DNA from 3 places in the Kitasatospora sp. NPDC057500 genome. Region 3 is predicted to be linked to each of the others. Evidence: riboswitches for the same ligand, from Rfam matches in the RefSeq annotation. Region 3 holds a riboswitch; each other region holds the start of a gene.
The links. A riboswitch is a leader RNA that binds a small molecule or an ion and turns the genes downstream of it on or off. The one in region 3 is predicted to bind cyclic di-AMP.
Positions count from the first base shown of each region.

Region 1: it holds a riboswitch for cyclic di-AMP, as region 3 does, so the genes downstream of both, ACFU74_RS25770 (NlpC/P60 family protein) here and ACFU74_RS12945 (M23 family metallopeptidase) in region 3, are expected to answer to the same signal.
Region 2: it holds a riboswitch for cyclic di-AMP, as region 3 does, so the genes downstream of both, ACFU74_RS26015 (transglycosylase family protein) here and ACFU74_RS12945 (M23 family metallopeptidase) in region 3, are expected to answer to the same signal.

Region 1 is NZ_JBHVER010000141.1:10,397-20,723, reverse strand. Features, by position in the region: gene ACFU74_RS25790 (glycosyltransferase family 4 protein) at 1-190, opposite strand, end outside; gene ACFU74_RS25785 (glycosyltransferase 87 family protein) at 445-1,896, shown strand; gene ACFU74_RS25780 (hypothetical protein) at 1,939-2,880, opposite strand; gene ACFU74_RS25775 (NlpC/P60 family protein) at 3,117-4,181, opposite strand; gene ACFU74_RS25770 (NlpC/P60 family protein) at 4,433-5,635, opposite strand; cyclic di-AMP (ydaO/yuaA leader) riboswitch at 5,646-5,798, opposite strand; gene ACFU74_RS25765 (NlpC/P60 family protein) at 6,147-7,190, opposite strand; gene ACFU74_RS25760 (NYN domain-containing protein) at 7,401-8,753, opposite strand; gene ACFU74_RS25755 (hypothetical protein) at 9,062-9,325, opposite strand; gene ACFU74_RS25750 (rhomboid family intramembrane serine protease) at 9,527-10,327, shown strand, end outside.
Region 2 is NZ_JBHVER010000144.1:9,203-19,529, reverse strand. Features, by position in the region: gene ACFU74_RS26050 (protein kinase) at 1-571, shown strand, start outside; gene ACFU74_RS26045 (sensor histidine kinase) at 1,441-2,844, shown strand; gene ACFU74_RS26040 (response regulator) at 2,921-3,580, shown strand; partial or broken gene ACFU74_RS26035 (phosphatase PAP2 family protein) at 3,743-4,333, opposite strand; gene ACFU74_RS26030 (MazG family protein) at 4,469-5,506, shown strand; gene ACFU74_RS26025 (SDR family NAD(P)-dependent oxidoreductase) at 5,540-5,962, opposite strand; gene ACFU74_RS26020 (cytochrome P450) at 6,204-7,490, shown strand; cyclic di-AMP (ydaO/yuaA leader) riboswitch at 7,722-7,870, shown strand; gene ACFU74_RS26015 (transglycosylase family protein) at 7,876-8,814, shown strand; gene eno (phosphopyruvate hydratase) at 9,057-10,327, shown strand, end outside.
Region 3 is NZ_JBHVER010000045.1:11,742-22,068, reverse strand. Features, by position in the region: gene ACFU74_RS12960 (sensor domain-containing protein) at 1-641, opposite strand, end outside; gene ACFU74_RS12955 (GNAT family N-acetyltransferase) at 767-1,351, opposite strand; gene ACFU74_RS12950 (hypothetical protein) at 1,395-2,282, shown strand; gene ACFU74_RS12945 (M23 family metallopeptidase) at 2,340-3,197, opposite strand; cyclic di-AMP (ydaO/yuaA leader) riboswitch at 3,210-3,368, opposite strand; gene ACFU74_RS12940 (YiaA/YiaB family inner membrane protein) at 3,613-3,903, shown strand; gene ACFU74_RS12935 (alpha/beta fold hydrolase) at 4,027-4,854, shown strand; gene ACFU74_RS12930 (TetR/AcrR family transcriptional regulator) at 4,898-5,467, shown strand; tRNA gene ACFU74_RS12925 (tRNA-Ile) at 5,539-5,612, opposite strand; gene ACFU74_RS12920 (SpoIIE family protein phosphatase) at 5,801-8,170, shown strand; gene ACFU74_RS12915 (ATP-binding protein) at 8,333-9,928, shown strand; gene ACFU74_RS12910 (roadblock/LC7 domain-containing protein) at 9,912-10,325, shown strand; gene ACFU74_RS12905 (DUF742 domain-containing protein) at 10,322-10,327, shown strand, end outside.

The DNA of each region.
Region 1 (10,327 bases), on a different contig from region 3:
TCGTCCGGTCGCGGATCACCGGGAACGGCTGTTCGGCGTCGAAGCGCGTCACCTCGGTGCCGTCGCGCCAGGTGGAGGCGTACACCACGACGCTCCCTGCGGGCTGACGCACGGCCATGTTGTGGACGAAGGCCTGGATACCGCCCGGCCTGGGCGGGAAGTCGTTGGTCACGATCAAGGTCTTGTGCATCAGGCCACGGCTCGCTCGGTCGGGGGGTGCTCGGTGTACCGCTGGGTGATCCGTACGATAGGTCAACACCACGACCCGCCGGGAACGGAACCACGCACGGCAACCGTTCCACCCCAGGGTCTGTCCTAGTACCCGGGTGGTCGGCGCAGCCGGTCGGGCCCCGTGACGGCGGCCGATCCCGATCCGCCCGGACCGCCCGGGCGCCCGCCGCGCGGCGCCGCCGACGGGACGTCCGAGACGAACGAGGGAGCGCAGTGGAGTTGGCCCCGGCCACCGAGTCCGGTACATCCAGCGGCGCCGAGGGCCCCGGCACGGCGCTCGCCGTCCGGCGCGAGCCCGCGCAGAGCACCACGCGCCCCTCCGGGCGCTCGGGCGCGCTCCTGGCGCTCGGCGGGACCTGGGTGGCCACCCGGACGCTGCTGGTGCTGCTGGTGACCGGCGTGCTGCGGATGCCCGGCGGTGACATCACCGCCGACGTCTGGCTGATCTACCACGGCTGGTACGGCGTGCTGCAGACCGGCACCTTCCCGCTGGACGACGTCACCTGGCAGTACCCGCCCGGCGCCGCCCTGGTGATCCTGCTGCCGGGCCTGCTGCCCTGGTCGTACCTGGTGTCGTTCTGGGTGATCTGCGGGATCGCCGACGCTGCCGCGATGGCCCTGCTGGTCCGCACCGGGATGCGCAAGGGCCGGGCGCTGACCGGCGCCTGGGTCTGGGTGGCCGGCGTCCCGCTGCTCGGCCCGATGATCTACAACCGCTACGACGTGATCGTCACCGCGATCGCGGTGGCCGGACTGCTGGCGCTGATCCGCCGGCCGGCGGTCGGCGGCCTGCTGCTGGGCCTCGGCGGCATCGTCAAGATCTGGCCGCTGCTCGGCCTGATCGGCACCCCCTCCGGCCGGCGCACCCGCCGCTCCTGGACCGCCGCGGCGGCCGCGGCGGCCTCGATCGGCTTCCTGCTGGCGGCCGGGATGAACGGCGCGTTCGAGTTCCTGACGTTCCAGAAGGACCGCGGCATCGAGGTGGAGTCGGTCGGCGCGCTGCCGATCCACTTCGCCCGGATCACCGGGGCCTGGGACGGCAGGGTGATGATGAACTACGGCTCGGTGGAGATGCTCGGGCCGTGGGTGGACGTGGTCAGCAAGGTGATGCTGGCCGGCACCGTGCTCGGCTTCGGCTGGCTGCTGCTGTGGCGCTTCACCGCCCGGCGGCGCAACGCGGCCACCATGTACGACGCCGCGCTCGCCGCGCTGCTGATCTTCACCGTGACCAGCCGGGTGATCAGCCCGCAGTACCTGGTCTGGCTGGTCGGCGTGGCGGCGGTCTGCCTGACCGTGCGCGGCAGCAGCCAGCGGCCGGTGGCGCTGCTGATCCTGGCCGCGACCCCGCTGACGCTGGTGGAGTTCCCGCTGGTCTTCGGCGACGTGGTCGCCAGCAAGCCGGGCGCCATCGCCGTGCTGACGCTGCGCAACCTGCTGCTGCTGGCCGCCACCGTGCTGTCCTGCGTGCGGCTCTGGCGCTCCACCCGGCGCGCCGAGCGGCTCCCGGAGACCGTGGTGCTGGCCCGCCCCGAGCCGGTCCCGGCGGCCGCGTTCTCGGTGCGCCCCGGCATCGCGTACGAGCAGGACCTGCTGGACGGCATCGACCGGCCGCGGACCTCGCCCGGCGACCGCCGCCAGGGCGCCCGGCCCTCGGCCCGGCCCTAGGACTGTCCTGGGCCTGCCCTGGAACCGGCCCTGGAACCGGCCCTAGGACTGGGCGAGTGCCCGGACCTCGGCCTGCCAGAGGCGGGTGAACTCGGCCAGGCCGAGGCCGAGCCGGTCCCGCAGCAGCCCGTCCAGCCAGGCCTGCCGGTCCGCGCCCGGGGCCGCCGCGCCGACCGCCCGGTAGAGCGCCACCAGCCGCTGCGGCCCGTACCGGCGGGCGATCAGGTCGCAGGCCAGCCAGGCCTGCTCGTAGACCTGGGCGAGGCCCTCCCCGCCGGCCGCGAAGGCGGCGTCCTCGGGCAGTGCGGCGGGCAGCCGCCCGGCGGCGACGTCCCGGGCCAGTTCCGGGGCGATCCGGCGGGCCGGCCGGTTCGCGTCGCGGTAGCCGGTCCAGTCGGCGGCGCCCTCGGAGAGCCAGAGCGGCGTCCAGGCGCGGGTGTCGGCCCGGGTCGCCACGTGCACCGCCTCGTGGGTGACCACCACCTGGCGGCCGAAGTCGCTCAGGCCCGCGTAGGTCTCCGGGTTGACCAGGACCCGGTCGGCCGGGGCGTTCAGCGGCGCCCCGGGCGCGGCCACCGTGACCGCCGCCATGCCGGACCAGCCGGCCTGCCCGTCCGCCAGCAGCCGGGTGAACTGCTCCCCCGTGGCGGGCACTTCGAGCAGCAGCCGGCCGGCCCAGGCGGTGCCCCAGAGGGCCTCGACGGCCGCCACCGCCCGGTCGCCGACGACCGCGAGCCCGGTGGGGGCGGGTATGCCCCCGGCGTCCATCCCCAGCACCAGGCAGCGCGCGCCGTCCTCGGCCCGGACGGTGCCGAGGTCCCACGGCGGCGGCGGTCCGTCCGCGCCCTCCTCGTGTTCGACCCGCCAGCCGGCGGCGGAGCGGGCCAGCGCCAGCCGGCGCGGATGGACGACCGGCCACCGGTCGTAGCCCGTCACCTCCACGGTCAGCTCGGCGGTGGCGGCGCACCGCCCGGCCCGGTCCACCGGCCCCAGCAGCAGGTTGCGGTACCCGGCACGCAGCGGCAGCGCTGGCGGCCCGGCGGTCAGCGCCCGGGCCCGCGCGTCGAGCAGGGCCAGGACGTCGGCGTGCTCGTCCGGGGCCGCGGCGGCGGTCGGCGCCGGGGCGGCCCCGGGCAGCGACAGCTGGGCGAGCCCGCCGGCCGCGAGCAGCAGGGCGGTGCGCCGGGACGGCCCGCGGTCGGCGGCGGGATCCGGGCGGCTCAGAGCCGGATCACCCCCGAGACGGGCATCGTGGTGACGCTCTCGTAGCGGACCTTGGCCCCCGGGTACGGGGCGTGCACGATCACCCCGCCGCCGGCGTACATCCCGACGTGGTGCATGTCCCGGTAGAAGATCACCAGGTCCCCCGGCCGCGCTTCGGAGAGGCTGACCCGCCGCCCGGCGTACGCCTGGGCCTGCGAGGTGCGCGGCAGGGTCACTCCGGCCTGCCGCCAGCTCCAGTACATCAGACCGGAGCAGTCGAACGCCTTGGGCCCGGCGGATCCGTACACATAGGGCGCGCCGACCATCCGCACCGCGGCGGCCAGCGCGGCGGCGCCGCGTTCGGAGGCGGGCGGGGTGTCGCCGAGGTCCAGCCGGTCCTTGCCCCGGGTGGCGCGCTGCTCCGCGTCGTGGGCGTCCTGGGCGGCGAGCCGGGCTCGCTCGGCGGTGCCGAGGCTGTTGAGCAGCCGCTGGGCCTTGGCGAGCCGCTGCTGGATCTGCTGCTTGCTCTCGGCCAGCGCCTTGCGGGTCTGCTCCAGTTCGGCGAGCTTGGCGGTGGTCTCGGCCCGGCGCTGGTCGAGCGCCCGCTGACGGCCCAGCAGCTCGTGCAGGGTCTCGTTCTGCCGCTCGGCCGTCTGGTCGAGGGCGCGGGCCCGGGAGAGGTAGCCCGCCGGGTCGGTGGCGAGCATCAGCTGGACGGTCCTGGTCATCCCGCCGCCGCGGTACTCGGCGCCGGCCACCGTGGCGAGGTCGCCGCGCAGCCGGTTGAACTCGTCCTGGCCGACGGCGATCTGCTCCTGGAGCGTGCCGGTCTCGTGCTGGAGCCGCTGCTGGGCCTCCTGGGCGGCGTTGAACCGCTCGGAGGCCTGCTCGGCCTCGTCGTAGAGCTGCTCCACCTGCGCCTTGACGTCCTTGCGGTCGGCCGGGGCGTCCGGCGCGCCGGGGACGGCCCGGGCGCTGCCGCCGGTCGCCACGCCCAACGCGGTGGTGGCCGCCGCGGTGAGCACCAGCGCCCGGGCGAGCACCTGCGCACCTGACAGCGGGGAACGGCGGTGCACGGCCATGCGACGTCGGCTCCGATCCTGGGCCCGGCCCGCCGCCGCACCGGGGCGGGCGGCTGTCGAAGCGGGCGTCCGGTGGCAGACGTTAGCGAGTCCGGGCAACCGAATCCAAACCCCTCCGAACCCGAATATTCAGACACTTATCGGACGTCAGATCGGTTCGCGGACCGAGCGTCCCGGCGGGCCCGGAAAAGCCGCGGGCCCGGCCTCCCCGCACGGGGAGACCGGGCCCGACGAAGCCTGCCGACCGGCGGTCAGAGGCGCACGATGGTGTTGACCGGCATGTTGGACGCCGCCTCGTAGCGGACCGACGCGCCCGGCTTCGGGGCGTGGATGACCTGGCCGCCGCCGACGTAGATGCCCACGTGGTGGCGGTCGCCGTAGAAGATCACCAGATCGCCGGGCTGGGCCTTGGAGATGTCCGAGCCGATCTGGGTGCCGGCGGTGGCCTGCGCCTGCGAGGTCCGCGGCAGCGACACGCCGGCCTGGGCGTACGCCCAGCCGGTGAGGCCCGAGCAGTCGAACGAGTTCGGGCCGGTGGCGCCGTACACGTACGGGGAGCCGAGCTTGCTCTCGGCGGCGGCGATCGCGGCGGCGGCGCGCGAGCCGTTGGCGGCGGGCGCGGCCGGGGCGGCGGGCGCGGCCGGCTTGGCGGCCGGGGCCGACGGGGCGGAGGACGCCGCGGGGGCCGAGGAACCGGCCGACGGCGCGTTCAGGTTGGTCCGGTTGGTGTCGCGGGAGGCGCGCTCGGCCTCGGCCTTCTCCTTGGCGGCCTTCGCGGCCTCGGCCTTGGCGGCCTCCGCCTTCGCCTTCGCCTCGGCGGCGGCCTTCTCCTCGGCCGCGCGGAGGGCCTGGCGCTCCTGCTCGGTGAGCGTGTTGAGCAGGTCCTGGGCCTTCTGCAGCTTGCCCTGGACGTCCTCCTTGGAGCTCTTCAGCTGCTGGGTGGTGGACTCCAGCTCGGCGAGCTTGGCCTGGGTCTCGGTACGGTCCTGGTCGAGCCTGCGCTGCTGCTCCTGGAGCTCCTTCAGCGCGCCGGACTGGGTCGAGCCGGCCTGGTTCAGGGCGTCGGCCTGGTTGAGGAAGTTGTCCGGGCTGGCGGAGAGCATCAGCTGGACGGTCTGCGAGATGCCGCCCGTGCGGTACTGCTCGCCGGCGATCTCGGCGAGGCCGCCCTGGGCCTCCGTCACCACGGCCTGCTGGCGGGCCACCTTGTCCTGCAGCTCGGCGACCTGCTTCTGCAGCTCCTGCTGCTTGGCCTGGGCGCCGTTGTACTTCTCGGTGGCGACCTCGGCCTGCTCGTTGAGCTGGTCGACCTGCTCCTTGACCTGGTCCTTGGTCGGCGTCGGGTCGGCGTGGGCGCCGGACTGCGCGGACAGGGCAACGGCAGCGGCGGCGACACCGGTCAGGATCGAGACACGGGTGCGGCCGGCGGGCTTGGGACGACGATGGGACGCCACGAAGGCGGACTCCTTCTTCCTCATCCGCCTACCGGGTGAGCTGACGGGTTCGGGCGGAAGCGTGCCCTACGACGCCTCACCCGCCGCTCCCGCGGCCGGCCTGGCGCCGATTCACCCCGGAGGAACGTGGTTCCCCGGCTCCGCTCCACAGCGGACCCCCGACTGCTGGGCCCTCACTCGGACGGGCGACCCGAAGGCCCCGTCCCGCTGCTTCGCGAACTCGGCGGCGAACCCCGCCGCCACCCAGGCTGGGTGATCGACTGTGCGTGGTTCGAAGCACGACCCTAGTAACAGATCCGTGATCCGTTCAAATCCTTGTCAGAAAAAAGCCGGAAGAATACCCAAGTTCTTTTGTGAATATGACCGAGTGTAATCACGCCCCCACGACCGGCTGATCATTCTCCGTCAGACGGTCGAACACCCACCCGAAACGCGCCGCGCCACCCCCGGTTCGGAGGTGGCGCTGATCACAGGGGCCCCGACGGGCCCCCGGGCGTGTCGTGCCGGTCCGTCAGACCCGGCGGATGGTGTTGATCTTCATGGCGTCGGCCTTCATCACCTTCACCACGTCACCGGTGCGCGGCGCGTGCACCACCATGCCGTTGCCGATGTACATGCCGACGTGGCTGCGGTCGTCGCGGTAGATGACCAGGTCGCCCGGCTGGGCCTCGGCGATCGACGGCACCCGGGTGCCGTAGTTGCCCTGCGCCTGCGAGGTGCGCGGCAACGAGACGCCGGCCTTCCCGTACGCCCAGACCATCAGGCCGGAGCAGTCGAAGCCGCTCGGGCCGGTGGCGCCCCAGACGTACGGCGAGCCCGTCTTGCTCATCGCCAGGGAGACCGCGGAGCCCGCCTTGCCGCTCGCCTGCGGCAGGCTGCCCAGGTCGGTGCGCTCGGAGCCGCGCGAGGCACGCTCGGCCTGCTGCTCCTGCGCCTTCAGGGCGGCCCGCTCGGAGGCGCTGAGCGAGTTCAGCAGGTCCTGGGCCTCCTTGAGCTTCTTGTTGACCTCGGCCTTGGACTGGTTCAGGTCCTTGGTGGTGCTGTCCAGCGAGGCCAGGACGGCGGCGGCCTCGGCCTTCTGCTGGTCGAGCCGGCGCTGCTGGTCCTGGAGCCCCTTGAGCGCTTCGGCCTGGCTGGAGCTGGCCTGCTGCACGCTGGAGGCCTTGTCCAGGTAGCCGGACGGGTCGGAGGTCAGCATCAGCTGGACGGACGGGTCGATGCCGCCGGTGCGGTACTGCTCCCCCGCCACCTCGGCCAGCCCGGCCTGAAGCTGGGTCATCTGCTCCTGGCCGCGTGCGACCTGGTCCTGGAGCTGGTCCGCCTGCTTGCGCAGCTGGTCCGCGCGCTCCTTGGCGCCGTTGTACTTCTCGGTGGCCTGCTCGGCCTCCTCCTGCAACTGGTCGATCTGCGCCTTCACGTCGTCCTTCTTCGGCGACGGGCTGGGCGCGGCGTGTGCGGCGACCTGGGCGGAGAGGGCGACCGCGGTCGCAGCGGCAGCGGTGAGCACGGAGACCCGCGCGCGGCTCGGCTGCTTGGGACGGCGGTGGGAGGCCAAGGGACCGGCTCCTTCTTCCAATGGCCTCACCCGAACGGGTGAGAATCCGGAAAATAGGTTTGACGCCAGACACTAGTGAAGATCCACGCTTCGCGCCACTCCCCCGATCGCGTGAACCCGAACCGCCCATCTGACTTCACAAAACTCGCACAACACCGCAATCCGGGCGCTGACCAGCCGTCATACCGACCGGCCCGCACCCGGAAGCGGTTACGGCCGGGCCAGCCGGTTCAGCAGCAGCACCGATGCTACGGGGCGCGCGCCGGCCTTCCGCACGCCCTCCGCGACCTCCCGGTCGGTGGAGACCACCACCACCGGGCGCCCCTGCGGCTCGGCCCGCACCAGCCGGCGGATCAACTCGTCCGCCGTCTCCCCGGTCCGGCTGAACCGCACCCGCACCCCGCGCGGCGGCGCCATGATCACCGGCACGTCCAGGTCCTGGCCGTCGAACACACAGGTGACCTCCGCCTGGGTGCGCTGCGCCAGCATCGCCAGCCCGCCCAGCAGCCGGATCCGCTGCTGCTCCAGCGGCAGCGTCGGATAGCCCGTCTTGGTCACGTTGTAGCCGTCCACCACCAGATGGACCTGGGGGATCGCCAGCAACTGGTCCAGCAGCGCCGGATCGTCCTCGGCCAGACCGCGCCGCGCCACGTCGTGCGGCGAGGCCGCGCCCGGCACCACCGCCTCCACCAGGTCCGCCGGACGGATCTGGGACACCGGCAGCGCCAGCTCCCGCTGCAACCCCTGGGCCGACTGCAGCACGGTGTCCAGCAGCAGCCGCAGCCGCATGTCCTCGACGCTGCGCCCCTCGCGGGCCGACCGGCGGTTCTGCTCGACGGCGTTCTCCAGCTCCGTGACCCGGTGCCGCAGCCGGCGCGCCTCGCTCTCCGCCGCACTCCGCTCGGCCGCCGCCTGCGCCCTGACCGACTCCAGCTCGGCGGCCACCTTGCGGGTCTCCGCCTGCGCCCGGCGGGTGTCGCTCTCCAGCGACCGCAGTCTGCGGCGCAGCGAGTCCGCCTCGCGCCGGACGTCCTCCGACTCGGCCCGCTGGCGCTCCAGGTCGGAGCGCGCCGCGGAGCGCAGCTCGGCCAGCTCGGCCTGCAACTTCTCCACCAGCCGGGCCGCCTCGGCCGCCGCGCCCTCGGCGCCCGCCCGCTCGGCCTCCTCGCCGGCCTCGGCCACCAGCCGGCTCCACCCGGCGGAGCGCACCAGGTAGGCCGCCGCCGCCACGTCCATCGGGTCGGCCGCGCCCGGCACGGTGCCCGACTCCAGCGCCCTGACCAGGTCCGGCTGGCCCAGCCGCAGCCGCTCCGCTATCCGCGAGCGGAAGGCCGGCTCCGCCTCCAGGGCCGCCGCCAGCGCGGTCGCCGCGTACTTGGCCCGGCGCGCGGGGGTGAACTTGGCGTACTGGCGCAGCGACTGGGGCAGTTCCGCGAGCGGCAGCCCGCCCAGTGCGTCGGAGGCGAGGCCCACCACGCGCCGGCGCACGCCCTCGGGCAGCGGCCGGTCCAGCGTCTCGGCGTCGCCCGCTCCGACGCCTCCGGCGTCCCCGCCGTCCCGCACCGCGCCGTCGACGGCTGCCGCCGGATCGTCACCGCCGCCGGACTCCTCGCCGGCGGCCGACTCGGCCGGGGCCCCGGTGCCGGAGGGGGCGGCCCCTGCCACGTCCGGCGCCTGCGCGTCCACAGCGGGCTGCCGCCCCTGCGGGCCGCCGGGCTCCTTCGCTGCGTCCACCACGTCCTCGGCTCCGATCCTGGTCCAGCGGGGTACGGCCCCGGCCGCCACCCCCGTCACACTCCGTGCGTTCCCTCTGTATTGTCCCGTGCGGCGACCGGCCACGCCCTGCACCGCCCGCCGCACGGATCAGGCGGTCAGGCCTGCTCGGGGGCCTCGGCGCCGTCGGCCGCGCCGGGGCGGGCCACCAGCTCGACCTGGTCGACCGCGTTGCACCAGCGGCAGCGCACCGACTCGACGGTCTCGCTGAGCACCTGGGTCTCCTCGACCTTCGACTCGCCGGCCAGGTCGAAGTGGAGGAACTCGGTGACCCGGGCGGTCCGGGTCACGTCGAAGCGGGTCAGGTTGCCGCAGAGCGTGCAGCGCCAGCGCGTCTCGGCGGTCAGGGCGGGGACGGTCATCGGGGGTCCTCTCGGGTGGTCCCTGAACGGGCTCAGGCGCTCCCCCCGGAGCCCCGGCGTCGGCGGCGGGAGGTGGGAATGCCCGGCCCAAGCCTATTGCCTGGGGCAACCTTCGCGGCCACCGGCCGACCGGCCCCCGCCGGTAGCCCACCTGCCGTAACCGCGCGGTGCCCGCACGGCGCCGGAGGGATGCTGGGGCCCATGGCGATCCCGGTCCTCCCCGCCCACCCCGGCGCGCGCCACGGCCGGCCGGCCGGCACCGCCCCGGCCGTCTGCTACGCGCTGATCGCGATCAACACCGCGGTCTTCCTGCTGGGACCGGCCGCCGGGCTCAACCCGCTCTACGGCCGCGGCCAGGGCCGGGTCTGCGCGGAGCAGCGCTACGAGCAGCGCTGGGGCGCCGTCCCCGTCGAACTGCTGACCGGACGCCCCCTGACCGCCGGCCAGCTCGCCGAGGCCCCCGACCCGGTGCCCGGCTGCCCGGCCGCGCCCACCCCCGGCAAGCACCCGGCGCTCTCGGTGCTCAGCGCGCTCTTCCTGCACGCCGGCTGGCTGCACCTGCTCGGCAACCTGCTCTTCCTGCACGTCTTCGGGCCGACCGTGGAGCGGCGGCTGGGGCGCTCCCGGTTCCTCCTCTTCTACCTGGCGTCCGGGACGCTGGCCACCTACGGCTTCGCACTGGCCGAGGCGCACTCGGCGGACTCGACCCGGGTGCTGATCGGCGCCTCCGGGGCGATCTCCGCCGCGCTCGGCGCCTATCTGCGCTTCCACCCGCGGGCCAGGGTCACCACGCTCGTGCCGCTGCTGCTCTTCCTGCCGCTGCGCTTCCCGGCCTGGCTGGTGCTGGGGCTCTGGTTCGTCCTGCAGTGGTGGTCGGTGCACTCCGCCGGGCCCGGTGTGGCGTACCTGGTGCACGTGATCGGCTTCGCGGCCGGCTTCCTCTACGCCTGCACCCTCATCGGGCGCCGTCCGCGGACCACCCGCCCCCGCGACGGTGCCCCC
Region 2 (10,327 bases), on a different contig from region 3:
CGAGGACTTCCCGGCGGCCTGCGCCCGGCTCTCCGACCTGGTCGACGCGGGCCGGCGCCCCGAGGTGCTCGACCTCGCCGCCCGGCTGCTGGCGCGCGGCCGCTCCGAACTCGGCGACGGGGCGGCGATGGTCCGCACCGTCCGGACCATCTACGCCCGCACCCTGCTCCAGGAGCGGCGCCACCAGGAGGCCCTGACGGAGTACCGGCTGCTCGCGGCCACCGCCGAGGGCGGACCGCACGGCCGGCGGGCCCTGGAACCGCGCTACCGGATCGCCGAGTGCCTCGAACAGCTCGGACGCGGCGCGGAGGCGCTCGCCGAGTACCAGGCCCTGCTCGCGGTCTGGCCGGAGACCGAACCGGAGCGGCTGCTGGACCTCCGAGAGCGGATCGGTGTCCAGCTGGCCTCGCTCGGCGAGACCGAGGCGGCCTGGTCGTGGCTGCTCCAGCTCCTCTTCGACCGCGAACGCCGCGAAGGCCCCCACCACCCCGCCGTCCGCCGCCTACGCCACACCCTCGACACCCTCCAACCCCACCGCACCGCCGCCACCCCCTGGCCTCCCAGCAGCTGAACCGGAACCCCGACCGCCCCGCCGCCTTCCTGCGCCGTCCCGTCCGGCGCACCCGGGGCTGCCGGCCTGAGAATTCAGCGGCCCGACCCTCCACGCAAGCCGGCGGCGCCATCGCCGCCCCGGCCCGGCGGGCGCGAGAAGTCGGCGAGTCCGACTTCCTGCGCCGGTCATGGGCGCTGTCGCCACCCTCGGCCTTCCGGTGACGGACGGGTCCGGCATTCTGCGATCGCCGCTCCAGCCGGTCGGCTTCCGAGGGGCTGCCTTCTCGGACGGGCCGGAGTGGAATGTCGGCGGGTCCGACTTCCTGCGCCGGCCAGGGGTGCTGTTGCCGCCCCCGGCGTTCCGGCGCGTGTTGGGCTCTCCGCGTGCTCGATGTCGCCCGGTCGGTGTCTGAGGGGCCGCCATCCTGCATGGTCGGGAGTGAAAAGTCGACGGGGCCGACTTCCCGTGGCCAATCGGGGGCGCTGTCGCCGTCGTTGGTCTTTCGGCGTGCGGTGGGGCCGGCTTTCCGTGTGTTCGTCGCCGCCAGGTCGGCCGGGGCTGCCTTCTCGGATGGGCTGGAGCGGGAAGTCGGCGGGTCCGACTTCCTGTGCCGGCCGGGGGTGCTGTTGCCCTCGCTGGTCCTTCGGTGTGGGCGGCCGGACCGATTTCCCGGACGGGGCGGAGTGGGAAGTCAGCGGGTCCGACTTCCTGCGCCGGCCGCTGCTGTCCTCGGTGCCTGCTGTTGGCGGGCCGCCTTTCGGGGGTGGGGTGGGGAGTCCGGATCTGCCGTTGCAGGGTCGGCTTTCCAGTGCGGGGGGTGGGTTCAGGTGGCGGGTATGACTTTCGGCGGATTCGTGGGGGTGGGCGGGGTCCGTAGGGTCGGGTGGGTGTGGAGAGAACGGTGGGTGGAGTGGGGTCTGCTGGGGATGGCGGCCGGGGGGCTCGGGCTGAGTGCGGTGTCCCTCTGGTGGGCGCTTCCCGGGGTCGGGGCGGCGTTCGCGGCCGGGGTGCGGATGGCGCGGGTGCGCGAGGCGGCCGTGCTGCTCGCGGTCCTGGTGACGGCCGTGACGCTGGTGGCCGTCATGGTCCCGGCCTGGTCGGTGCAGGCGACGTCGGTGGTCTCGGTCCTGGTCTGCGCCGGGATGGGGCCGTGGATGGTGGGCCGGTTCTGGCGGCAGTCGCAGGAGCTGGTGCGGGCCGGCTGGGAACGCGCCGAGCGGGCCGAGCGTGAGCAGCAACTGGTCGCCGAGCAGGCTCGGCTGCGCGAGCGGGCCAGGATCGCCCAGGACATGCACGACGCCCTCGGCCACGACCTGAGCCTGATCGCCCTGCGGGCCGGCGCGCTGAAGCTGGCACCGGACCTGGCCCCGCCGCACCGTGAGGCGGCCCAGGAGATCCGGGCGGGTGCGGCGGCGGCCGTCGAGCGCCTCGGCGAGGTGATCGGCGTCCTGCGCGACGAGACGGACGCGCACACCGCCCGGGGCCCGGCCGACGCCGGCGTCCCGCAGTTGGTGGCCGAGGCGGCCGCGGCGGGCCTGGACGTCCGGCTGACCGTGACCGGCGAGCCGGACGGGATGCCGCGGGCGGCCGAGCACGCCGCGTACCGGGTGGTCCAGGAGGCGCTGACCAACGCCGCCAAGCACGCCCCGGGCGCGCCGGTCACGGTACGGGTCGGGTACTCCCCGGACGGCGCCCGGGTCCGAGTGGTCAACGGGCCGCCGCTGGGCGGTTCGCCCGGTCCGGTGACGGGCGGCCGCGGCCTCATCGGTCTGACCGAGCGGGTCCGGCTGGCCGGCGGCACCTTCCGGCACGGGCCCCTCGACGACGGGGGTTTCGAGGTCCGCGCCGACCTGCCGCGCACCGGCGCCCCGGCGGGCGGCCCGGCGCCGCTGCCGCCGGCGGTCTCGCCCGCCGGTGAACTGCGCCTGGCCCGGCGCCGGGTGGGCCGGATGATGGTGGCCGTGGTGCTGGTGCCGCTGTCCGTCGCCCTGGTCCTGACCGCCGTGCTGCGGGGCTGGACGATCCAGCGGACCGGCCCGTCCGTCCTCGACCCCGCCGACTACGCCTCGCTGCGCGTCGGCATGGACCGGGCCGCCGTCCAACGATTTCTGCCGGAACGTCAGTTTCCGTACCATCCGTCCGTGGGCGGCCCGCCGCCCGGCGGAGAGGGAGTGACATGCGAGTACTACGCGATGACGGCCGAGGTGTTCAACGACGACCGTTCCGGGGACGCGTACCGGCTCTGTTTCCGGCACGACGTGCTGATCTCCCTGGACGCCCTGATCCAGTGAGCGCCCGGTGAACGGCGTGGAGCCCCGGGGCGGGACCCGCCCGCCGATCCGGGTGGTGATCGCGGACGACGAGCCGATGGTGCGGGCGGGGGTGCGCGCGGTGCTGGCCACCGACCCGGGGATCGAGATCGTCGCCGAGACCGGGGACGGGCGGGAGGCGGTGGACCTGGTCCGCCGCCACCGTCCGGACGTCGCCGTGCTGGACATCCGGATGCCCGGCACGGACGGCATCGCCGCCGCCGCCGAGATCCGCCGGGGCGCCGTCACCACCCGGACCGGGGGACCGACCGGGATCGTCATGCTGACCACCTTCGGTGAGGACGACTACATCCTGCGGGCCCTCGGCGGGGGCGCCAACGGGTTCCTGATCAAGTCCGGCGAGCCGGAGGAGCTGATCGCCGGCGTCCGCTCGGTGGCGGACGGCGCTGCCTACCTCTCACCACGGGTGGCCGCCCGGGTGGTGGCCCACCTCGCCGCCACCGGGGCCGGCGGTCCGGCCGACCGCCGGGCCGCCGCCCAGCGCCGGGTGGACGGGCTGACCGCCCGCGAACGCGACGTGCTGGCGCTGGTCGCCGCCGGGCTGTCCAACGGCCAGATCGCCCGCCGGATCGGGGTGGTGGAGGGCACGGTGAAGGCCCACGTCAGCAACGTCCTGGCGCGGCTGGGCGTGGCCAACCGGGCGGCCGCCGCCGTCCTCGCCCACGAGGCGGGCCTGGCCGCGGGCCCGTCGGCCTGAGCCGGGGACGGACGCCGACGGCAGCGGACGGAGCAGCAGCGGACCGAGCAGCGGCACACCGCCCAGCGCACCGACCGCCGCCGTCGCGGACGGCAGCAGTGCGACGACCACCGCCGCCGCGACCGTCCCGCCCAGGACCGCCCCGGCGAGCACGTCGTGCGGGTAGTGCACCCCGGCGGCGACCCGCAGGCCGGCCGTCCCGAGGCCGACGGGTACGGCCGCCCACGCCACCCACATCGCCCGGCGCGGTCGCACCAGCACCAGTCCGGTGGCCAGCGCGACGGCCAGGGTCGCGTGGTTGCTGGGGAAGGACCAGTCGCCCGGCGGCGGGCAGTCGGCGAGCGCGGCGGACGGCAGGGCGGGCAGCGCCCGGCAGGGCCGCTCCTCGTCGAGCACGAGCTTCAGCACCTCGCTCGCCCCGTACGCGAGCACCGTGCCGAGGCCGGTGAGCGCGACGCCCGCGACCGTGCCGGCGGCCCGCCGCCCGCGTGCCGTCCACCAGCAGAGCACCAGCAGCAGGCCCAGCACCAGCAGCCCGGCCTCGGTGGCGGGCTCCAGCAGGGCGGCGAGCCGGGGCGGGGCGTCGGCGACGGCGTCGGCGACCCGGCGGTAGGCCTCGGCGGACCGGCCGGTGACCACCCGGACCGGTCCGTCCCCGCCCGCGCGCCCCGGTGCCAGCCACCCGACCGCGCCGGTGCCCGCCCCCAGCAGCACCACCGCGAGCGCCGTTCTGTTCCTGAGCGTGTTCGTCATGCCACGCACGGTAGAAGGCGAGGAAGGCACCCGACCCGACCCGAAAGACAGGGCCCGACCTGGACGATCGTCAGGGTTGACGAACCCGCCCGCCCGTGCGGGGAGACGGTCGGGACAGCCGGGTAGGTTCGGGGTGTGACGACGAATCCTCCGGGCGCGAAGCTGATCCTTCTCATCACCACCCACCGGGTGGCCCCCGGCCTGCTGTCGTGGCCCGCCTGGGAGGCGCTGCGGTCGGCCGGGCGGGTGCTCGCCGCCGACCCCGCCCACCCGCAGCTGCCCGCCCTGGCGCAGGCCGGCGTCGAGGTCCGGACCGTGGCGCCCGGCTCCGCCCCCGCGCTGGCCCGGCTGCTGACCGGGGCCCCGGACGGGCCGTCCGCCGACGCGGGACCGACGGTCTGGCTGGGCAGCCCGGACGGCGACCCCGGGCTGACCGACGCGCTGGCCCGCCTCGCGGTCGAGCACGCCGGCGAGGTGCCGGAGATCGAGGTGCTGCCCGGCTCCTACGACCTGCCGGGCGCCCGGCTGCTGGACCTGGTCTCCGTGATGGACCGGCTCCGCTCGCCGGGCGGCTGCCCGTGGGACGCCGAGCAGACCCACGCCAGCCTGGTGAAGTACCTGGTCGAGGAGGCCTACGAACTGGTCGAGGCGATCGAGGAGGGGGACCGCGACATGCTCCGCGAGGAGCTGGGCGACGTCCTGCTCCAGGTCTTCTTCCACTCCCGGATCGCCGAGGAGCACCCCACCGGCGCCTTCTCGATCGACGACGTGGCGGGCGACATCGTCGACAAGCTGATGTACCGCCACCCGCACGTGTTCGGCGACGCCGAGGCGAGCGGCGCGGAGGAGGTGGAGGCCAGCTGGGAGGCGCTCAAGGCGGCCGAGAAGTCGGAGCGCGAGTCGGTGCTGGACGGCGTGCCGGCCGGGCTGCCCTCGCTCGCCTACGCGGCGAAGCTGGTGTCACGGGTGCGCCGGGCGGGCTTCACCGGGGTGCCGGACGAGCCGTACGAACTGCCGGGGGCGCTGACGGCGGAGTCGGCGGGCCGGCTGCTGCTCGCGGTGGCGCAGCGCGCGCACGACGCCGGGGTGGACGTGGACGCCGCGCTGCGGGCGGCGGCGCGCGGCTACCGGGACGCGGTCCGCGCCGCCGAGGGCCTGAAGCCCGGGGAGTAGGGGACCGGAATCCGGCCGGTGGCGGAGGGCGCCTCAGGCGGCGACGTCCGCCACCGGTCGGCGCTGCGCCGGGACGACGACCTCGCCGATCGCCTCGCCGACCAGGGCGACGAGTTCGGCGAGCCGCTCCAGGTCGAGGTGGTCGGGCAGCTCGGCGAGGGAGACGATCCGCTCGCCGCCCGGCCCGGCCACGCAGAACAGGCCGATCGGGCCCAGGTGCTTCTCGGCGGTGTCGACCAGCGCGGCGACGTCACTGGGCCGGCGGACGTCGCCGCAGACGCCGACGACGGGACAGCCCGGCCGGTCGAGCTCGGTGGCGAGGTCCTCGGCGATCCCGACCCGCTGGTCGGCGATCAGCATGCCGGTGGTGCCCGCCGCGGTGAGCCGGCGGGCGAGGTCCGCCCCCGACCCGCCGTCGAGCACGGAGATCACCACGACCGAACCGTTGACCCGCATGGCCTTGCTCCTCCCTGTGGGCGGCTCCGCACCGGCGCCCACGCGCATCTTGCGGAGGATCGTAGGCAGGTCCTGACCCTCCGCAACAGGAATTACCCCTCAGGTGACCAGGCTCACGCCTGTCGCGCCGAACGGACGCCCCGGCGCCCCGCCGAACGGACACCGCCCGCTCCCGCGCCGCCCGCGTGCACCGCGTGCACGCCGTGCGGTCGCCCGGACACGCCCGGGATACCGTCGACCCATGCCAGCTCAGCCCGCCTCCGCCCGCCCGCCCCTGTTCACCTGGGAGTTCGCCGCCGACCCGTACCCCGCCTACGCGTGGCTGCGGGAGCACGAGCCGGTGCACCGGACCACCCTGCCGAGCGGGGTGGAGGCGTGGCTGGTCACGCGGTACGCGGACGCCCGGCAGGCGCTCGCGGACAGCCGGCTCTCCAAGAACCCGGTGCACCACAGCGAGCAGGCCCACCGCACCGGCCGGGTCGGCATCCCGGGCGAGCGCCAGGCCGACCTCATGACGCACCTGCTCAACATCGACCCGCCGGACCACACCCGGCTGCGCCGCCTGGTGTCCAAGGCGTTCACGCCGCGCCGGGTGGCGGCGTTCGAGCCGCGGGTGCAGCAGCTGACCGACCGGCTGATCGACGGCTTCGCGGCGCGCGGGTCCGCCGACCTCATCCACGAGTTCGCCTTCCCGCTCCCCATCTACGCGATCTGCGACCTGCTCGGGGTGCCGGCCGAGGACCAGGACGACTTCCGGGACTGGGCCGGGATGATGATCCGGCACGGCGGCGGCCGGCGCGGCGGGGTGGGGCGCGCGGTGAAGCGGATGCGCGCCTACCTGGCGGAGCTGATCCACCGCAAGCGGGCGGACCTCGGCGACGACCTGATCTCGGGGCTGATCCGGGCGAGCGACCACGGCGAGCACCTGACCGAGAACGAGGCCGCGGCGATGGCCTTCATCCTCCTCTTCGCCGGCTTCGAGACGACGGTCAACCTGATCGGCAACGGCGTGTACGCGCTGCTGCGCGACCCGGGCCAGCGCGCCCTGCTCCAGGACTCCGTCGGGCGCGGCGAGAGCGCGCTGCTGGAGACCGGGATCGAGGAACTGCTGCGCTACGACGGCCCGGTGGAGCTGGCCACCTGGCGGTTCGCGACCAGCCCGCTGACCATCGGCGGGGTGGAGATCCCGGTCGGCGACCCGGTGCTGGTGGTGCTCGCGGCGGCGGACCGGGACCCGGCGCGGTTCGCCGACGAGAACACCCTGGACCTGGCCCGGACGGACAACCCGCACCTGGGGTTCGGGCACGGCATCCACTACTGCATCGGCGCGCCGCTGGCGCGGCTGGAGGGGCGGGCCGCGCTGGCCACCCTGCTGACCCGGCTGCCGGACCTGCGGCTCGCCGCGGACCCCGGGGACCTGCGCTGGCGCGGTGGTCTGATCATGCGTGGACTCCGTGAACTTCCGGTGGAATTCACACCGGAGAAAGCGCCCGGCGGCGAGGCTCCGGAGAACGGGTCCGCAGGCTGACGGATCCGCACAACAGGCTGACGGGCACTCTGGGTTGCCCGGATTCGCGGGGTCTGAACCATCCTCAATCCGGACATACCACCCCGGTTGGTAGGCGATCCATCACATGACGTGATGTCCATGTGATATCGGCGATATGAGCTTGTGATTGCTCTGAAGATCTGTCTACTCTCCGTGGAGCCCGCAGCTGCGGGCCCCGTACGCGGAACGCCGAGTCCTGCCCGCCGCGCCACGGGAAACCGACCAGAACCCTGGGCAGGGGCGGGGGACCCAGGTTTTGCGCCGTCTCCCACGGCTAGGGGTGAAGCCGCCTCCGCGCGGCCGGGCCACCTCCCGGTCCGAACCCGACAGCTCACCTCGCAGGCGTGCGGAGAGGGACCTCTTCATGCTGCTCGTTGGAACCGGTCGTCACCGTCGCCGTACCCAGGCCGAGAAGGCCATCGCCGTCGCCGGTGTCGCCGGCGTCGGACTGGCCATGCCGATCCTGAGCGCCACCGGCGCCTCCGCCGCCCCGGTGTCCACCTGGGACGCGGTCGCCCAGTGCGAGAGCGGCGGCAACTGGAGCATCAACACCGGCAACGGCTTCTACGGCGGCCTCCAGTTCACCGCCAGCACCTGGAAGGCGTTCGGCGGCACCGCCTACGCACCGCAGGCCAACCAGGCCTCGAAGGCCCAGCAGATATCGGTCGCCGAGAAGGTCCTCGCCTCGCAGGGCCCGGGTGCCTGGCCGGTCTGCTCCAAGAAGGCCGGCCTGACCAAGGGCGGCGCCCCGGCGGCGGTCGACACCTCGACGCCCGCCAAGCCGGCCGCCCCGAAGCCGCAGGTCCCGCAGGCCGCCCAGGAGGCCAAGCCGCAGCAGGAGGCCCCGAAGGCCGCCGCGCCGAAGCACGCCGCCCCCAAGACGCAGGCCGAGCAGCAGACCGCCAAGCCGCAGGCCCAGCAGTACGCGCCGAAGCACGCCGCGCCCAAGCAGCAGGCCCCGCAGCCGCAGCAGCAGCAGTCGCCGGCCTTCTCCGGCAAGGCCGGCTGGGACGCCGACGCCAAGGTGTACTGGTACCAGAACAACGGTGCCTGGTACTGGACCAGCCACCAGAGCGTCTACCAGCAGTACGCCGGCCAGCCGGCCGCCCAGGCCCCCGCCGCGCAGCAGCAGCAGCAGCCGGCCGGCCAGGGCTACACCGTCCGCTCCGGTGACACGCTCGGCGGGATCGCCGCCGCCCAGGGCGTCCCCGGTGGCTGGCAGGCGCTGTACGACGGCAACCGCGCCACCGTCGGCGCCGACCCGAACCTGATCGTCCCGGGCCAGGTCCTGACGCTCGGCTGACGACCGGTCCGACCGGACGGACGGAGGGGGCCGACCGGGCCCCCTCCGTCCGCATCCGGACGTCTCCGGCCGGGCAACCAGGTGAACTACCGGTGAGTAGCGAGGCCACACGCTGAGACGGAGCCGAGGTCGACGTGGCCCGGACAGTCCGTGCGGTTAGGCTCTGGTCGTAACGACTCCGCAATCGTCCGGCCGACTGCACCCCACCGTCAGCCGAACCTGCTTCCGCTAGGAGATGCCTCGTGCCGTCCATCGATGTCGTCGTCGCCCGTGAGATTCTCGACTCGCGCGGCAACCCCACGGTCGAGGTCGAGGTCGGCCTCGACGACGGCAGCACCGGCCGTGCCGCCGTCCCGTCGGGTGCCTCCACCGGTGCCTTCGAGGCGCTGGAGCTCCGCGACGGTGACAAGAACCGCTACTTCGGCAAGGGCGTGGAGAAGGCCGTCCTGGCCGTCATCGAGCAGATCGGCCCGGAGCTGGTCGGCTACGACGCCACCGAGCAGCGCCTGATCGACCAGGCCATGCTGGACCTGGACGCCACCCCGGACAAGTCCTCGCTCGGCGCCAACGCCATCCTGGGCGTCTCGCTGGCCGTCGCGCACGCCGCCTCCGAGGCCAGCGACCTGCCGCTGTTCCGCTACCTGGGCGGCCCGAACGCGCACGTCCTGCCGGTCCCGATGATGAACATCCTCAACGGCGGCTCGCACGCGGACTCCAACGTCGACATCCAGGAGTTCATGATCGCCCCGATCGGCGCGGAGTCCTTCTCCGAGGCCGTCCGCTGGGGCGTCGAGGTCTACCACACCCTCAAGGGCGTGCTGAAGGAGCGCGGTCTGTCGACCGGCCTGGGCGACGAGGGCGGCTTCGCCCCGAACCTGGACTCCAACCGCGAGGCCCTGGACCTCATCGTCGAGGCCATCCAGAAGGCCGGCTACGTGCCGGGCAAGGACGTCGCGCTCGCCCTGGACGTCGCCTCCTCCGAGTTCTACGAGGACGGCGCCTACCAGTTCGAGGGCAAGGCGCTCACCTCCGCCGAGCTGATCGAGTACTACGCCGGCCTGGTCGCCGCCTACCCGCTGGTCTCCATCGAGGACCCGCTGGACGAGTCGGACTGGGACGGCTGGAAGGCCATGACCGACAAGCTGGGCGACAAGGTCCAGCTGGTCGGCGACGACCTGTTCGTCACCAACCCGGCCCGCCTGGCCCGCGGCATCGAGACCGGCACCGCCAACGCGCTGCTGGTGAAGGTCAACCAGATCGGCTCGCTCACCGAGACCCTGGACGCCGTCGAGCTGGCCCAGCGCAACGGCTACCGCTGCATGATGTCGCACCGCTCCGGCGAGACCGAGGACGTCACCATCGCCGACCTCGCCGTCGCCACCAACTGCGGCCAGATCAAGACCGGCGCCCCGGCCCGCTCCGAGCGCGTCGCCAAGTACAACCAGCTGCTGCGCATCGAGGAGATCCTCGACGACGCCGCCGAGTACGCCGGCCGCGGCGCCTTCCCGCGGTT
Region 3 (10,327 bases):
CAGACGCCGGCGATCTGCAGCGGCGACTCGATGTAGTACTCGTGCCGGACGCCGTCGTCGCCGGTGAAGTCGAAGACCCGGTAGCCCGGCCAGTCGACGTAGCGCGGGAACACCCAGTGGTAGACGGGGTAGAGCGCCAGCGTCCAGCCGACGCAGAGGAAGACCAGCGACAGCGTCATGCTGAGGATCGCCCACGGGAACATCACCACCTGGTACAGCACGGCCTTCCAGCCGGCCGCGTCCGCGAGGCGGGCGGTGATCGCGCCCCAGGCGCCCGGCCGGACGGCGCGGACCGGCGCCGGACCGGGCACGTCCAGGGCGAGCATGCCGCGCACCCGGGCGCGCTCCAGCCCGCCGAAGCCGCGGGCGAAGGTGGTCAGCGCGGCCAGCACGGGCAGGCCGAGCACGGTGACGAAGGTGCCGAGGCCGAGGCAGAACAGCGCGACGGCCACGGTGAAGCCGACGACCGCGACCGGGAGGCCGGTCAGCGTGTAGCCGACCTCGCGGTAGAAGTAGGAGGTGAACGGGGCCCGCCAGGCGTACGGCGGCTCCTCGATGCGGCGGGCCGAGGCGTGGTGCTCGCCGTACTCGCGGCCGTCGTACGCGTCGAACTCGTTGCGCTGCATGCTGTGGGTGCTCATGGCCGGTCTCGGTCCCTCGGGTCGGTCGCGGTTCGGGGCTCGTGGGGTCTGTCCTGCTGACTCCTCCAGCCTGTCAAAGCGCGCCCGGGCCGGACATCCGGCTCCCCGGCGAACCGGGGGTGGGGTTATCCCCCCTGACCGGCGCCCCCGGCCGGCCCGTCGTCGGCGAGCAGCGCGTACTGGTAGGCGTCGCGCCAGCCGTCCCCGCGCCGGTAGTCGTGCCGGACCAGGCCCTCCAGCCGGAAGCCGGCCCTGGTCAGCACCCGGATCGAGGCGGCGTTGTCGACGTCCGCCCGGGCCTGCAGCCGGTGCAGGCCGAGCGGGCCGAAGGCGAGGTCCCGCAGCAGGGCGACGACCTCGCCCGCGTACCCCCGGCCCCAGACGTCGCGGCGCAGGGCGTAGCCGAGGTGGGCGGAGCGGTGCGGGCCGAGGCCGAGCGCGGCGTTGCCGATCGGGACGGCGCGGGCCGGGTCGTCGGCGTCGGCGAGGCGGGTGACGGCCAGCCGGTAGACGGTCCGGTCCTCCTTCTCCGCCTCCTCCAGGTACTGGGCGATCTGGTCCGCGCAGTCCTCGTGGTCGCGCGGCTCGAAGGCGAGGTAGCGGGTGGCCTCCGGATCGCCGAACACCGCGTGCAGCGCGCCCACGTCCTCGGGGGTGTGGTGGAACTCCCGGACGGCCAGCCGGGGCCCGGTGAGTCGGACGGGAACCATGGCTCCCGACCCTACCCCCGACCAGCGGTTACGGTTCGTGGTTATGGAAGACGAAGACCTGCGGCTCGCCCCGCGCACCAAGGCCGCCGAACTGCTCGCCTGGGCGGAGGCCGAGGGCCGCGAGCCGGTCGCCGGGGCCCCGCTGCGCGCGGTGCTGGCGCTGCTGGAGCTGGGCGGCGGCAGGATGCACGACGGCTGGCCCGAACTGACCTCCGCCGCGGTGGAGCACCTGCTGTACGAGCGCATCCACCTGTACGTCCAGCCGGAGCCGGGCCAGGACCCGCTGGCGTACGGCGCGGCGGTGCGGCTGCTGGTCGACCACCAGCGGGCGGCGAAGCGGCTGAACGCCAAGCGGCAGCAGCGGCTGCACGCCGAGGCCGAGTGGCAGGGCGAGCTGGCGGCCGGGCTGCTGCGCCGGGCGGACCTGGTGACCTGGCCCCGGCTGTACACGCTGCTGCTGCGCGCGGCCGGGGTGGACACCGGTGACGAGTCGGCGGTGCGGGCCTGGCTGGAGGGGTTCCGGGAGCTGCCGGCGCAGGAGCGCTCGGCGGCGTTCGAGGCGCTGGAGGCGGACGGAGCACTGGACCCGGTGGACGACGGGGGCTGGGACGGCGGGGCCCGGACGCTGGCGGTCGGGATGGCCACCGACGGGGCGCGGCGGCTGCTGGAGCAGGGGCTGATGGAGCGCAGCTACCGGAACCTGGCGGAGCTGACGGCGCTGGGCCGGCCGATGCCGGACGAGCTGGCCGGGGACTTCGGGGCGTTCGAGGAGGCCGCGGTCCGGGCGGCGCTGGAGCTGGCCGGCGCGTGGACGGTTCCGGGGCTGCCGCGGCTGCTGGTGGAGGAGTTCCCGGAGCTGGCGCCGGAGCCGGGGCAGGCGGAGATCGACGCCTATCTGGCGGGGCTGGAGCCCGTCGGGGACGGGGAGTAGGAACGCGCGGGGGCCCCGGCCGGTCGACCGGGGCCCCTCGTCGTGCCGGCGGATGCGTCAGAAGGTGACGCCGCGCTGCTCGAACCAGCTCTCCGGGTCGACGGGGGCGCCGCCGCCGGGGCGGACCTCGACGTGCAGGTGGGCGCCGGTGACGTTGCCGGTCGCGCCGACCTTGCCGATCTGCTGGCCGGGGACGACCTTTCCGGAGCCCTTGATGATCGAGGAGAGGTGGCAGTACCAGATCTCGGTGCCGTCGGGCAGGGTCTCGACGATCCGGTAGCCGTAGGCGCCGGCCCAGCCCGCCGAGGTGATGGTGCCCTGGCCGACCGCGTAGACGGGCTCGCCCTGGTCGGCGGCGAAGTCCAGGCCGGTGTGCAGTTTCGCCCAGTAGCGGGCGCTCTGGCCGTAGTGGGCGGAGAGCCGGTAGTCCTTCACCGGGAGCTTGATGGCGGCGAGCTTGGCCTTCTCGGCCTCCTCGGCGGCGCGCTTGGCCTGCTCCTGCTGGGCGATCTGGGCGGCGCGCTTGGCCTCGGCCTCCTGGGCGGCCTGGACGCGGGCGCTCTCCTCGGCCGCGGTGCGCTGGCTGTCGGCCTGCTGCTGGATGCGGGCGGCGAGGGCGAGGCCGGGGTCGGCGGAGAGCGCGACCGGCTGCTCGTCGGGCGCCTCGACGGCGGGCGCCGCGGCCGGGGTGGCGGAGGCGAAGCCGGTGGCGCCCAGGGTGGCGGCGACGGCGGTGACGCCGAGCAGCGGAGCGGTGCCGCGGCCCTGACGGGGCATCCGGTGCCGGCTGGTCTCGGCGGCCGGCGGGGCGGTCTCGTCGGCGGGGCCGCCGAACGGGCCCTGCCCGGTGAACGGAGCCGGGTGATCGAGCAGCTGGGTACCGGACGGGTGTGCCGGGGTGTGCGTCGACGCCACGGAGGCGCGCTCCTTTCCTTCCTTCGCGCCTACCGGGTTAGCTGACGGGTTCGGAGCAGGAAGGTCTCCTACGGCTGGGCCTGGGCCTGGCCGATTCACCCCAAGGAACGTGGTTCCCCGGCTCCCTGGCCTGCCCGGAGGCCGGCCGGCGGGATTAGGCGACGGCGCACGGTGCCGTCTGGTACGGCGTTGCGGACCGCGCTGCGTTATCAAACGTTAATCCGAGAGCCCCCCGATTCCAAGCCATCCGTTGGTGACGGCGGGATACGGATCGGGCACCACGCGGCCCGATGGGCGTTTTGGGACGTTTGATGACAACTGACACTACCGAACGTGTCAGGACGTCAACGAACGGCCCCTCACTTGAGTACCGCTACTCATGTGCGGCCGGGCCCGGCGCGGCCATCCTGGCGCCATGAGCACACCGATGCAGTCCCGCACCACGGCCGCGTACTACATCCAGGCCGTGCTGTCCTTCGCCCTCTCCTGCACCGCCCTCGGCGTCGGGATCGCCTTCCTCCCGGTGGAGCCGTGGACCCGGGCGTTCCTCGCCCTCGGCCTGCTCTACACGATCACCTCCACGTTCACCCTCTCCAAGGTGGTCCGGGACCGGCAGGAGACCACCGAGCTGGTGACCCGGGTCGACCAGGCGCGGCTGGACAAGCTGCTGACCGAGCACGACCCGTTCAAGGTGGAAGGGGTCTGACCAGCCTCCGCGGGCGGGCGGGCCACTGGCTGTCAGAGCCCATAGCTTGACGGCTAAGGCTATTAGCCTTAGCTTTATGGCTATCGGCGCTCGGCCGACGATCCCGCTCCCAGGAGGCTCCCCATGAACGGCACCCTCGCCCCCGTCACCCGCCACCTCGACCTGCCCGGCGGCCGGATCGCCTTCGACGACACCGAGCACGGCGAGGGCGCCCCGGTCGTCCTGCTCCCCGGGATGCTCGACAGCCGGGCCGCCTACCGCCACCTGCGCCCGCTGCTGACCGCCGCCGGCCGCCGGGTGGTCACCATGGACCTGCGCGGCTTCGGCGAGTCCTCGATCCTCTGGGACGACTACTCCCCCGCCGCGATCGCCGGCGACGTCCTCGCCCTGCTGGACCACCTGGGCATCGACCGGGCCGTGCTGGCGGGCAGCTCGTACACCGGCGCCAGCGTCGTCAAGGCCGCCGGGGACGCCCCCGGGCGGGTGGCCGGCATCGTCCTGCTGGACGCCTTCGTCGAGAACGTCCCGGCCGGCGCGCTCCAGCGGCTGGCGGTCGGCGCGATGGGCGCGCTGGTGGTGCACTCGCCCGCGTTCTGGGGCCTCTACCACCGGAAGGTGGCCTACCCGGGGCCCAAGCCCGCCGACCACGAGGAGTACGTGGCCGGGCTGGTCGCCGCGATGCGCACCCCGGGCCGGAAGACCGCCACCCGCGGCCATGTGCGCGGCGACTCGTCGCCCGTCGGCTGGACCGCCGCGGTGCGCTGCCCGGCGCTGGTCGTGATGGGCTCGAAGGACCCCGACTTCGGGAAGCCGGAGCTGGTCGCCGACCGGCAGGCCGCCGCGCTGAACGCGCGCAAGGTGATGATCGAGGGCGCCGGGCACTACCCGATGGCCGACCACCCGCGGGCCACCGCCGACGCCCTGCTGTCCTTCCTCGCCGACCTGGCCTGAGCGGTCCGGACGCCGTCGCCCACCCACCCCCAGGAGAACCGCTGTGCCCCGAGTCGGACTGACCCCCGAGCAGGTCGTCGGCCACGCCCTCGCCCTCATCGACGAGCAGGGCCCCGAGGCCCTCACCCTGGCCGCCGTGGCCGGCCGCGCCGGGGTCGCCACCCCCTCGCTGTACAAGCACGTCAGCGGCGGCCTGGCCGAACTGCGCCGGCTGGTGGCCGTCCGGGTCACCGAGGAGCTGGCCGACCGGCTGGCCGAAGCGGCGCTCGGCCGCGGCGGGGACGCGGCGGTCGCCGCCGTCCTGCGCGCCTACCACGCGTACGCCACCGAGCACCCGCACCGCTACGGCGCCCTGCCGCAGGCGCCGCAGCCGGACGCCGACCTGGCCGCGGCGGCCGGCCGGCTGGTCGGGGTGATCGTCGCGGTGCTGCGCGAGTACGGTCTCGAAGGCTCCGAGGCGATCCACGCCGCCCGCACCTTCCGCTCGCTGGCCCACGGCTTCGCCGCGCTGTCGACCGGCGGCGCCTTCCAGCTCGCCGAGGACCTCGGGGAGACCCAGGAGCGCATGATCACCGTGCTGACCGCGGGCCTGCGCGGCTGGCCCCGCCCCTGAGCGGCGCGGCAGCCGGACGCGGGAACGCCGAAGGGCCCGGAGCGGGATGCTCCGGGCCCTTCGTGGTGGTGTGGGGCTAACAGGACTTGAACCTGTGGCCTCTTCCTTATCAGGGAAGCGCTCTAACCGTCTGAGCTATAGCCCCGTACCGCACGACCCCGCCGGTGCGGCGGGACGTCGTACGGAGAAGGGTACCGGACCCGGCAGGGGTGCTCGCACACCGGGGAAACCCGGTGCACCGGGACCCGCCGTTCGCCCCACGCTTCACCCACTTAAGAAATAAGGTATTAAGAATTAACTGCCCCATAAGGAACCGGAGAGGCCGGCCGTCCCGTGGACCCGCGCAGCAGCCCCACCGCGCGCAGTGCCATGCGCTGCGTCCGCTTATTGCTCGGCTGCACCAGCGCCGCCGAACTGCTCGGCACCGTGCTCGCCGAGGGCCCCGGCTGGATCACCGGCGAGGGCTCGGCGCTCTACCTGCTCGACCCCGGCGGCATGCTCCGGCTCTCCGCCTCCCACGGCCTGCCCGACTGGGCCCACGAGCGCTACAGCGTGGTCGACCCGGCCAGTGAGCTGCCCGCCGCGATGGCGCTGAAACTGCGCCGCCCCTATCTGCTGAGCCCCGAACGCACCAGCGTCGACTACCCGAACCGGAACACCGGGATGGGCACCGGGATGGTCGCCGTCGTCACCCTGCCGATGGTCGTCGACGAGCGGCCGATCGGCGTGCTGGCCCTCGCGCTCGCCCACCGGGGCATCGTCCCGCGGCGCGACCTGGACGTGCTGGAGACCCTCGCGGACGCCTGCGCGCACCGGCTGGCGTACCTGCTGGAGCACGCCGGGTCGCCGCTCGCCCCGCACCGCCGCGCCGCCGCGCCGAACGGGGTGCGCCCGGGGCCCGTCCCCTGCGGCGACCCGGCCGCCGGAACGGCCCACCCGCTGCTCTCGCTCGCCGTCCGCGCCGCCGGGCACGGCGCCTTCGAGCGCGACCTGGTCACCGGCGAGACCCACTGGGACGCCCAGGCGCTCCGGCTGGTCGGCCGGCCCGCGCCGCCGGACGGCGGTCCGGCCCCCGCGCCCGACCTCGACCTCGTCGTCCACCCCGAGGACCTGCCGGACGTCCAGGCCGCGCTCGCCGAGGCGCTCGCCACCGGAGGGCCGTACCGGATCCGCTACCGGGTGCCGCGCGCGGGCGGCGGGGTGATCCGGATCGAGGAGACCGGCGAGGTGATGCTGGACGTGCACCGCCGGCCGGTCCGGATCTCCGGGCTGATCGCCGACCTCGACCACGGGCGGGCCCTCGACGAACACCCGGTCGTCGTCCATGCCGGCCGGGCCGCAGGGGCCGCCAACGGGAGGGCCGTCGACGGGACGGCCGTCGACGGGGCGGTGGCGAACGGGACGACGGTGAACGGGGCGTCCGCCGGCGGGACGTCCGCCGCCGGGGCCCGGTCGGCGCTGCTGCTGGCGCTCACCCGGGCGCTGTCCCGGGCGGTCACCGTGCGGGACGTCACCACGGCCGTCACCGACATCGCCCGGCCCGCCTTCGGGGCGGCCAGCATCGTGCTGGACCTGGTCGACGAGGGCCGGCTGCTGCCCGTCGCGCACACCGTCTACGGCGGGCCCCTGCGCACCGAGCTGACCCGGCTGGCCGACCTGTCGGAGGGCGTGATGCAGCGCGCGCTGGCCCGCTCGGCCCCGCTGTTCAGCGAGCCGGCCCGGCGGGGGCGGGGGCGCGGGCGGCCACAGGGGGCGGCCACCGGCGCCGGCGGCCCGCTCGCCCCGGCCGCCTGGGCGGTGCTGCCGCTGGTCGCCTCCGGGCGGCAGGTCGGCTCCTGCCTGATCACCTTCGCCACCGAGCGCGTCTTCAGCCGCGAGGACCGCACCCTCTACTCCGCCTTCGCCGGCATCCTGGCGCAGTCCCTGGAACGGGCCCGCCTCTACGACACCCACCACCACCGGGCCACCGAGCTGCAGCGCGCGATGCTGCCGCGCACCCTGCCCCGGCTGCCCGGGATCGCCAGCGCCGCCCGCTACCTGCCGAGCACCGAGGGCATGCAGATCGGCGGCGACTGGTACGACCTGCTGCGGCTGCCGGACGGCCGGATCGGCCTGGTGATCGGCGACGTCCAGGGCCACAACGCCGAGGCCACGGCGGTGATGGGGCAGCTGCGCAGCGGTCTGCGTGCCTACGCGACCGACGGGCACGACCCGGCCGCCACGCTGGCCCGCACCAGCCGGCTGCTCGCCGAGCTGGACACCGAGCTGTTCGCCACCTGCCTCTACCTCACCCTCGACCCGGCCGACGGCACCCTGCGGGCCGCCCGCGCCGGGCACCCGGCCCCGGTCCGGGTCACCGAGGACGCCCGGGCGGTGGAGCTGGACCTTCCCGGCGGCCCGCCGTTGGGCGTCGCCCCGGACCGGCCGTACCCGCTGGCGGTGGAGCACCTGCCACCCGGCGAGACGCTGCTCGTCTACACCGACGGCCTGGTGGAGGACCGCGAGGAGGACTACGACGAGTCGGTGCAGCGGATGCTCGGCGGCCTGGAGCTGTGGGCGCGCAACGCCGGTCCGGTGCGGGTGGAGCCGGGTCCGGCGCTGGAGCGACTGGCCGATCTGCTCACCCTGAACGTCACCGAACGGCGTTCGCGCCCGGACGATGTCGCGTTGCTGCTGTTGCACAGATTGTCGGCTGTGCACTAGCGGTGCTGGTGGGACGGCGATCGGGGGTCCACGGACCGTCCGATCGAGTCCGAAGCAGGGAGGATTGACGCGGTATTGACAGGATTTCGACGAGATCCGGTCACTTGGCGAGATCCGTTCACACCTTCGTAGGATCATCACCCTAGAATTCGCCGCGTGACGATGACTCAGTGGTGCGCAACGGCAACAGGCGTGCTCGCCGTCCTCGCCCTCGTGGCCGCCGTCCGCTACCGTGCGGTCGCCGCCGTCCAACGCCACCGGGCCGCCGAGCGGCAGCGCGAGATCGCCGCCCTCCGGGGCCGGCTCGACGCCGAACTCTCCCGCCGCAACGCCGAACTGGCCGCCGTCCAGCACGAACAGGAACTCACCGCCTCCACCCAGCGGGCCTTCCTCAGCGTGGCCCGCCGGATCCTCGTGATGGCGCACGACCAGCAGGCCCTGCTGGACGAGATGGAGCGCACCCACGACGACCCGGCCCTGCTGGAGGGCCTGCTCAAGGCCGACCACGCCGCCGCCCAACAGGCCCGCCTCGCCCAGACGCTGGCCGTGCTCTGCGGCGCCAGGGCCGGGAGGCACTGGCCCGAGCCGGTCTCGCTGGAGGACGTCGTCCGCGGCGCCCAGTCGCGCATCCTGCCCTTCCAGCGGGTGATGATCCGCAGCCGGATCGAGACCGCGGTGGTCGGCGCGGCCGCCGAGGCGCTGATCCACGCGGTGGCCGAACTGCTGGACAACGCCACCCGCTACTCCCCGCCCAGCACCCAGGTGTTCGTCACCCTCATGCCCGTGCACAACGGCGCCGTCATCGAGATCGACGACGGCGGCGTCGGCATGCCCGAGCAGGCCGTCGCCAAGGCCTCCGCCGCCCTGGCCGGCGGCTCCACGGTGGAGATCTCCCGCCTCGGCGAGGTGCCGCAGCTCGGCCTGGCGGCGGTCGGCCGGCTCGCCGAGCAGTACGGGTTCCGGGTCACGCTCAGCTCCGCGCCCTCGCCGTACGGCGGGGTGCGGGTCGTGGTGCTGCTGCCGAACGCGCTGCTCACCGAACCGCTGCCGCCGACCGTGCCCGGCCTGGGCGTGGACGACGCGGTGTTCGGGGGCGGCCGGCGCCGCCCCGGTCCGCCGCCGGCCGGAACGGGCCGGGGCACCGGGTACGGCGCGGGGCCGACCCGCTCCGGACAGGGCCCGGCCGGCCCGTACGACCCGGCGCGGGCCTCCGGCTACCCGCCCGTGTACCCCTCGCCCGCCGGCTACCCACCGGCTTCCGCCCCGTCGGCCGCGACCCCGCCCGCCCCGGCTCCGCCCCCCGCCCCCCCGGCCGGCGGGTCACCGACGGACGGCCCCGCATCGTCCGGCGCCACCCCGCCGCCGCTGCCCCGCCGCAGCCACCGGCGCGGCCGCGCCGCCACCCGGCACGCGGCCAACGCCGCCGCCCCGCCGCCGGCTCCGCCGTACCGCTCGGCGCAGCAGGCGCAGGCGTTCATGTCGATGTTCCAGGCCGGCACCGCCAGCGGCCGCTCCGCCGCCCAGGCCAACTCCCAGGCCCAGACGGCGTACCAGGCCCGGTCGGCGTACCAGGCCCGGGCCGCGGCGGACGACCGGCAGCAGGACCGGACGGAACGCCCCCGCGGCCCGTTCGGCCCGGACCAGGGCGGTTCCCACCCCTCGGGCCACTCCCCGGCCCCCGCCCCGCACGACCCTTCCCTTCCCACTTCCCCCCAGCTTCCCCAGTGCTCCGGAGAGTTCCATGACCACCACCCCTGACCTCGGCTGGCTGCTCGCCGACATCATCAACGTCCCCGAGGTCCAGCACGCCGTCGTGGTGTCCAACGACGGCCTGGAGATCGGGCGCAGCGAGGGCATCGTCCGCGAGGACGCCGAGCGCCTCGCCGCCGCCTGCTCCGGCCTGCAGTCGCTGGCCCGCGGCGTCGCCCAGGGTTTCGGGGGTCACCACAGCGCCACCCGGCAGATCATCATCGAGTACGGCGGCGGCTACCTCTTCATCGTCGCCGCCGGCGCCGGCGCCCACCTGGCCGTGGTGACCGGCGAGGCCGTCGACGCCGGCCTGGTCGCCTACCAGATGCAGGTCCTCGTGGAGCGGATCGGCACCCATCTCACCAGCCCGCCGCGCGCCGACCTGGCGGCGGGGGGCCACCGGTGAGC